Regions from separate parts of the Hydrogenophaga defluvii genome, predicted to be linked through region 1. Evidence: predicted binding sites of a transcription regulator. Region 1 holds the regulator's gene; the other holds the start of a gene.
The links. Region 1 encodes FNR, which switches genes on or off when oxygen is low (the NO sensors DNR and NnrR bind a similar motif). Its sites were predicted from a motif close to TTGATNNNNATCAA; they were not measured.
Positions count from the first base shown of each region.

Region 2: the regulator FNR is predicted to act here: its motif matches at 1,564-1,577, upstream of ACFQU0_RS02755 (fatty acid desaturase).

Region 1 is NZ_JBHTBZ010000013.1:49,548-52,952, reverse strand. It holds gene ccoG (cytochrome c oxidase accessory protein CcoG) at 1-839, shown strand, start outside; gene ACFQU0_RS05385 (nitrogen fixation protein FixH) at 864-1,130, shown strand; gene ACFQU0_RS05380 (hypothetical protein) at 1,169-1,465, shown strand; gene fnr (fumarate/nitrate reduction transcriptional regulator Fnr) at 1,471-2,190, opposite strand; gene hemN (oxygen-independent coproporphyrinogen III oxidase) at 2,319-3,405, shown strand, end outside.
Region 2 is NZ_JBHTBZ010000007.1:1,677-5,081, reverse strand. It holds gene pyk (pyruvate kinase) at 1-801, opposite strand, end outside; gene ACFQU0_RS02760 (cyclic nucleotide-binding domain-containing protein) at 950-1,513, shown strand; gene ACFQU0_RS02755 (fatty acid desaturase) at 1,651-2,766, shown strand; gene ACFQU0_RS02750 (FlgO family outer membrane protein) at 2,843-3,394, opposite strand; gene ACFQU0_RS02745 (hypothetical protein) at 3,391-3,405, opposite strand, start outside.

The DNA.
Region 1 (3,405 bases):
CCTGGCAGACGTTCTGGGTGTTCTTCTATGGTTTTGCCACCTACGGCAACGCCGGTTTCATGCGCGAGCAGGTGTGCAAGTACATGTGCCCCTATGCGCGTTTCCAGAGCGCCATGTTCGACAAGGACACGCTCATCGTCACCTACGACGAAAAGCGCGGCGAGCCGCGTGGCCCGCGCTCCAAAAAGGCCGATCCCCAGGCGCTGGGTCTGGGGTCGTGTGTGGACTGCACCCTGTGTGTGCAGGTGTGCCCCACGGGCATCGACATCCGCAAAGGCCTGCAGTACGAGTGCATCGGCTGCGCGGCCTGCATCGACGTGTGCGACGACGTGATGGACAAGGTGGGCTACCCACGGGGCCTCATCCGCTATTCCACCCAGAACGCGGTGGCCAATGGCTGGACGCAAGCCGAAATCATCAAACGTGCGGTGCGCCCGCGTGTGCTGGTGTACACCGCCATCCTGGGCCTGATCTGTGTGGCCGTGGGCGTGAGCCTGTTCCTGCGCACGCCGCTGAAGGTGGACGTGATCCGTGACCGTGGCGCGCTGGCGCGCCTGGTGGAGCAGGGCCGCATTGAAAACGTGTACCGCCTGCAAGTGATGAACGCCACCGAATCGACCCAGTCTTACCAGTTGGCCGTGAGCGGCCTGGAGGGGGTCACGATCGCTTCCGAGACCAGCATTGAAGTGCGCTCGACCGAAGTGCGTTCTGTGGCCGTGCGTGTGCAGGTGCCGCCGGGCGTGGCGCCGGGCTCTCACCCCATCCATTTCGATGTCCGCTCCACAGGGGCCGATGTGGCCCAGGTGAGCGAAAAAGCCGTGTTCCTGGTGCCACGTTGAACCTGCCCGTTTAGAAAGACCCCCATGACAACTGCCCAAGCCCTCAAGAACCCGCCCGTGGCCCGAGCCTGGTGGCGTGAGCCCTATGTCTGGCTGGTGATCGGCGGCCCGGCCGTGGTGGTGGTGGCCGGTATTGCCACCGCCATCATTGCCATGACCAACCCCGACCCCGTGCTTGACCGCAGCGCGCCGCAGACCCGCACGGCGTCACCCGACGAAGCCTTCAAGCTGGCGCCCGCTGGTCAGGCACGCAACCACGCCACCACCGCCACGGTGCCCGTGAAGCCCTGAGCCCCGGGGCCAGACCGACAAACAACAAGGAGACTGCGATGCGCCTGCAACGCCTGATGTGGATTGCGTGGCCGGCCTTTCTGGTGGCCGGCGTGCTGGAGATGGTGGTCTTTGCGATGGTCGATCCGGACGACCTGCACCGCATGGGCGGCGGCGAGCTGGGCTGGTCGCGCCAGGCGGTGTACACCGTGAGCTTTTTCTTCTTCTGGGGTGCGACCATGGCGTCCAGCGCGCTCACCACGTTGTTGGCCATGTCACCTTTCGAGGTGAACCGCTGCCCCGTGCCGCCCGAAGAGCGCCCCGCCGACTGCGCGCGCGAGGGCAACTGCTGCTGAGTTGATCAGTTGCAGACCTGGGGGTTCACGATGCGCTTGAGCGCTTCCGTGTCGAGGATCTTCACGTAACGCTGCTTGACCTCTATGACGCCGTCCTCGACGAATTTCGAGAAGGTGCGGCTCACGGTCTCCAGCTTCATGCCCAGGTAGCTGCCGATTTCCTCGCGCGTCATGCGCAGGATCAGCTCGGACTGCGAGAAACCCCGCGCGTGCAGGCGCTGCACCAGGTTGAGCAGAAAAGCGGCCAGGCGTTCCTCGGCGCGCATGCTGCCCAGCAGCAGCATCACCCCGTGGTCGCGCACGATCTCGCGGCTCATGATCTTGTGCACGTGGTGCTGCAAGGTGTTGAACTCGCGTGAAAGCGTCTCCAGCTGGTCGAAGGGCATGACGCAGACTTCGGCGTCTTCCAGCGCGATGGCGTCGCAAGAGTGCTGGTCGGACACGATGCCGTCCAGGCCGATGATCTCGCCCGTCATCTGGAAGCCCGTCACCTGGTCGCGCCCATCGGCGGTGGTGATACAGGTCTTGAAGAAACCCGAGCGAACGGCGTAGAGCGAGGTGAAGCGGTCACCCGTGTTGAACAGGGCCGTGCCACGTTTGATGCGTTTGCGGGTAGAGATCACGTGGTCCAGCTTGTTCATCTCGTCGTGGCTCAGGCCCATGGGCAGGCAGAGTTCACGCAAGTTGCAACTGGAGCAGGCGACCTTGATGCTGTGTGCGTCCATGGTGCGATTGTCAGGTGTTTCCCCATGTTAGCGGAAAACATCATTCACATTTGGAGGGGGTTGACCCAGATCAAGGGCAGAAAGCCCCGTGTCAGGCACAGTTCCTCCCACATTGGAGATGCCCCGACATGCACGTGATTGACGAACAACTGCTGCGCCGCTTTGACGTGCCTGGGCCGCGCTACACCTCGTACCCGACGGCCGACCGTTTTGTGGAAGCCTTTGGCGAGGCCGATTACATCCAGGCCTTGGAGCAGCGCCGCGCCGGCTCGCTGGCCTTGCCGCTGTCGCTGTACATCCACGTGCCTTTTTGCGAGTCGGTGTGCTACTACTGCGCCTGCAACAAGGTCATCACCAAACACCACAGCAAATCGGCCGAGTACCTGCGCTACCTGGCGCGTGAGCTGGACCTGCACGTGCAGCACTTTGGCCGTGGCCACCACGTGTCGCAACTGCACATCGGCGGCGGCACGCCCACCTTCTTGAGCGACGCGGAACTGAGTGACCTCATGCACACCGTGCGCCGCCATTTCAACCTCGTACCGGGGGGCGAATACTCCATCGAGGTCGACCCCCGCACCGTGACCGAGCAGCGCCTGGAGCACCTGCACCAACTGGGTTTCAACCGCCTGAGTTTCGGCGTGCAGGACTTCGACCCCGCCGTGCAGAAAGCGGTGCACCGCGTACAGCCCGCCGAACAGGTGTTTGCGCTGGTGGCGGCCGCCCGCCGCATCGGCTTCGAGTCGGTCAACGTCGATCTGATCTACGGCCTGCCGCTGCAAACCCCCGAGTCGTTCGCGCGCACTTTGAGCCAGGTGGCCCAGTTGCGCCCCGACCGCATCGCCCTTTACGCCTACGCCCATTTGCCGGCGCGCTTCAAGCCGCAACGCCGCATCGTGGCGGCCGAACTGCCTGCGCCCGCCGACAAGCTGTCCATGCTGTCGCAATCGCTCGACGCCTTCAGCGAGGCCGGTTATGTGTACGTGGGCATGGACCACTTCGCCCTGCCCAACGACGCCTTGGCCGTGGCCAAGCGACAGGGCCGGCTGCACCGCAACTTCCAGGGCTACAGCACCCAGCCCGACTGCGACCTGATCGCGCTCGGCGTGTCGGCCATCGGCCGCGTGGGCGCCACTTACAGCCAGAACGCCAAGACGCTCGACGAGTACTACGACGCCCTCGACCAGGGCCGCCTGCCCATCGTGCGTGGCATGG
Region 2 (3,405 bases), on a different contig from region 1:
GATCATGCGTTTTTGCAGCGCGGGCACGGTGGCGTTGCCCACTTCCACCGCCAGATCGCCACGCGCCACCATGATGCCGTCGGACACGCGCAGGATGTTTTCCAGTTCAGGGATGGCCTCGGCGCGCTCGATCTTGGCGATCAGCCCTGGGCGGTGGCCGTCGCTGCAGGCCACGTTGCAGAGCTGGCGGGCCAGCTCCATGTCGGTGGCGGTTTTGGGAAAGCTCACGGCCACGTAGTCGGCCTTGAAGGACATGGCGGTGCGGATGTCGTCCATGTCCTTGGCGGTGAGGGCCGGTGCCGTCAGGCCGCCACCCATCTTGTTGATGCCTTTGTTGTTGGACAACTCGCCCCCTACCTTGACGGTGGTGTGCACCGCCGGGCCCATCACCCGCTCCACGGTGAGAACGATCAGGCCGTCGTTGAGCAGCAGCAGGTCGCCGGCTTTCACGTCGCGTGGCAGTTCCTTGTAGTCCAGGCCCACGCCGTTGATGTCGCCGGGTTCGGTGCGTTCGGCGTCCAGCACAAAGGGCGCGCCGTTTTCCAGCATCACCTTGCCTTCGGCAAATTTGCCGACGCGGATCTTGGGGCCTTGCAGGTCGGCCATGATGCCCACCTCGCGGCCGGCGCGCTGTGCGGCCTGGCGCACCAGGTTGGCGCGGTCGATGTGGTCTTGGGCCTTGCCGTGCGAGAAGTTCAGCCGCACCACGTTGACGCCGTGTCGGATCATCTGTTCCAGCAAGGCCGGGTCGCTGGACGCGGGGCCCAGGGTGGCAACAATTTTGGTGGCGCGCTGCGGCATGTGTGTCTCCGTCCCGTCAGGGGTTGTTGTAATCAAGTTTCCATTATCTGCGCGGCGAGTTACATGGTGGTTTCACGCCTCGGGCGGGTTGTATGTAAACCTTGCACGCTGGCGCCAGATGGCTGCGAGAATGACCAGGGGACCTGCCATGGCTGTCGAAGACCACTCTCCTGACATGAACGCTGACGAACGCGCCGCGCGGCTGTTGGTCACGCCGACGGCGTTGCAGACCTTGAGCCTGGAGGACGCGATCAAGATCGTGGCTTATCTGCAGCCCCGGGTGATCGAAGCGGGCTGCGAGTTTGTGCGTGAAGGTGAGGCGGTGCACAACGACCACATGCTGCTCGTGCTGGAGGGCGATCTGTCGGTGCACAACAGTTCGCTGCAAGACGATGACGACCACCTGGTGGTGCGGGTCATGGGACCGGGCAGCCTGATTGGTGAACTCGGGTTGCTGGACGGTGGGCCCCGTTCGGCCAGTTGCGTGGCCAACACCGACATGTTGGTGGGGGTGCTGTCGCGGGCGGATTTTTTGCAGCTTTTGCAAGACGATCCGGCGGTGGGTTCCCGTTTGCTGCTGGCCATCTCCAAGCGCATGGCCGACACACTGCGGGAAACCACGCGCAAGCTCATCCTGTTTGCGCAGATGAACAAGGTGCTCAGCGAAGAGTTGGCCAAGGTGGCCAACGACCCGGACTGGTTCGACTCCTGAACGCCGCCGGTTGGTACCCGCCTGCGGACGTGGTTCAAAACGCACAGTTTTCGATCTGCGTCAAATGTTGGACACCGTGCGCGGGCTAGCATCGTCGGGTTTGTTTGATCTCCAACGCGGGTTGGCCGCGTTTTGCCATGAACCATTCAAGTGATACAACTGCTGCAGAATTGCCCGCGCCCTTGAGCCCGGACGAGCCGCTGCCCCACCGCAAGGTCATTCGCTCCTGGCTGATCCCCTTGTCCGAACGGGTCACTTGGCGCGCCTTCTGGCTGCTGGCGCTGGATTACACCTTGTGGCTGGGCCTGCTGGCTGGCGTGGTGCTGGCCGATGCGGTCTGGCTCAAGGCCTTGTGTGGCCTGGCCACCGGTTTTGTCATCGGGCGCCTCTTCATCATTGGCCACGACGCCTGCCACCAGAGCCTCACGCCGCACCGCCGCCTGAACAAGTGGCTGGGCCGCATCGCCTTCCTGCCCTCGCTGACCGCCTACAGCCTGTGGGACATGGGCCACAACGTGGTGCACCATGGCTTCACCAACCTCAAAGGTGTGGACTTCGTCTGGGCGCCGCTCACACAAGAGGAATACCAGGCCTTGCCGCCAGCGCGCCGCGCCTTGGAGCGCCTGTACCGCAGTGGCTGGGGGCCAGGCGTCTATTACATGGTTGAAATCTGGTGGAAAAAGATGATGTTCCCCAGTCCGGCGCAGTCGGGCGGTACGCACCGGTCCATCTTCACCAAAGACTGCCTGCTGGTCAGTGGTTTCGCCCTGTTGTGGGCCGCAGCCATCACCGCCCTGGCCCTGGCCACCGGGCAGTCGGTGGCTTTGCTGCTGCTGTGTGGCGTGGTGTTGCCGCTGGTGTTCTGGTTCCACATGGTGGGTTTTGTCATCTACGGCCACCACACCCACGTGCGCGTGAAGTGGCACAACGAACGCGCCGCTTGGCAACGCGCCCAGCCGTTTGTGTCCACCACCGTGCACCTCACCTTCCCGCTGCGCATAGGCGCGCTGGTCCACCACATCATGGAGCACACCGCCCACCACGTGGACATGAGCATCCCGCTGTACCGCCTGAAAGAAGCCCAGAAGACGCTGGAGCACCTGTTGCCCGAGCGCATCATCGTGCAACCGTTTTCTTGGGGCTGGTATTTCGACACCGCCCGTGCCTGCAAGTTGTACGACTTCACGCGCCAGTGCTGGACCGACTTCCGTGGCCGGGCGACCGGTCCCATGGCGCTGCCCTCGGCCGCATGAGGCCTTGATGCGGTTCTGACCACCCAAAACAAAGGGGGCCCGAGGGCCCCCTTGCTGTTGGTGCGCCAACACGCCGTCAGCGTTGCACGGCCAGCAGGCGTTGCACGTCGCGGTCGTTGGGCAGGGCGTAGTCGTGGCCGTTGAGGATGCGGCCGTCCTCCGTGCGCACCAGCTTCAGGCTCACGTAGGTGAAGCTGGCGGCGGTCGAGTAGGTGCCCACCAGCACCATGGAGGCGTTGTGCGACTTGGCGATGTCCTTGATTTCGCGCGACAGCAGCAGTTCGCCCGCACCTTCCTTCACGAACACATCGCCGCGCAACTTGATTTCCTTCACATGCAGGCCACTGGCCACCATCTGCGAAGCGTACTGCTCCGACAGGGTGCGGCCCAGCGGCGCAGCGCGCGAAAGGTCGTTGACGTTGACCACCGTGGCCACCAGCACCGGCGACTGGCCAATGGACTCGCGGTTGACGCCCGCCAGCAACTTGTCGATGGCGCTCTGGCTGCTGACGATGAAGGCGCTTTTGGCCGCTTCGTCGTAGGTGGGTTCGGTGCGCACCGGAGCGGGGCTGGAGCAGGCCGACAACACGGCGGCGGCCACCGTCGCAAGCACAAAACGTTTGCTCATTGCGACACCAC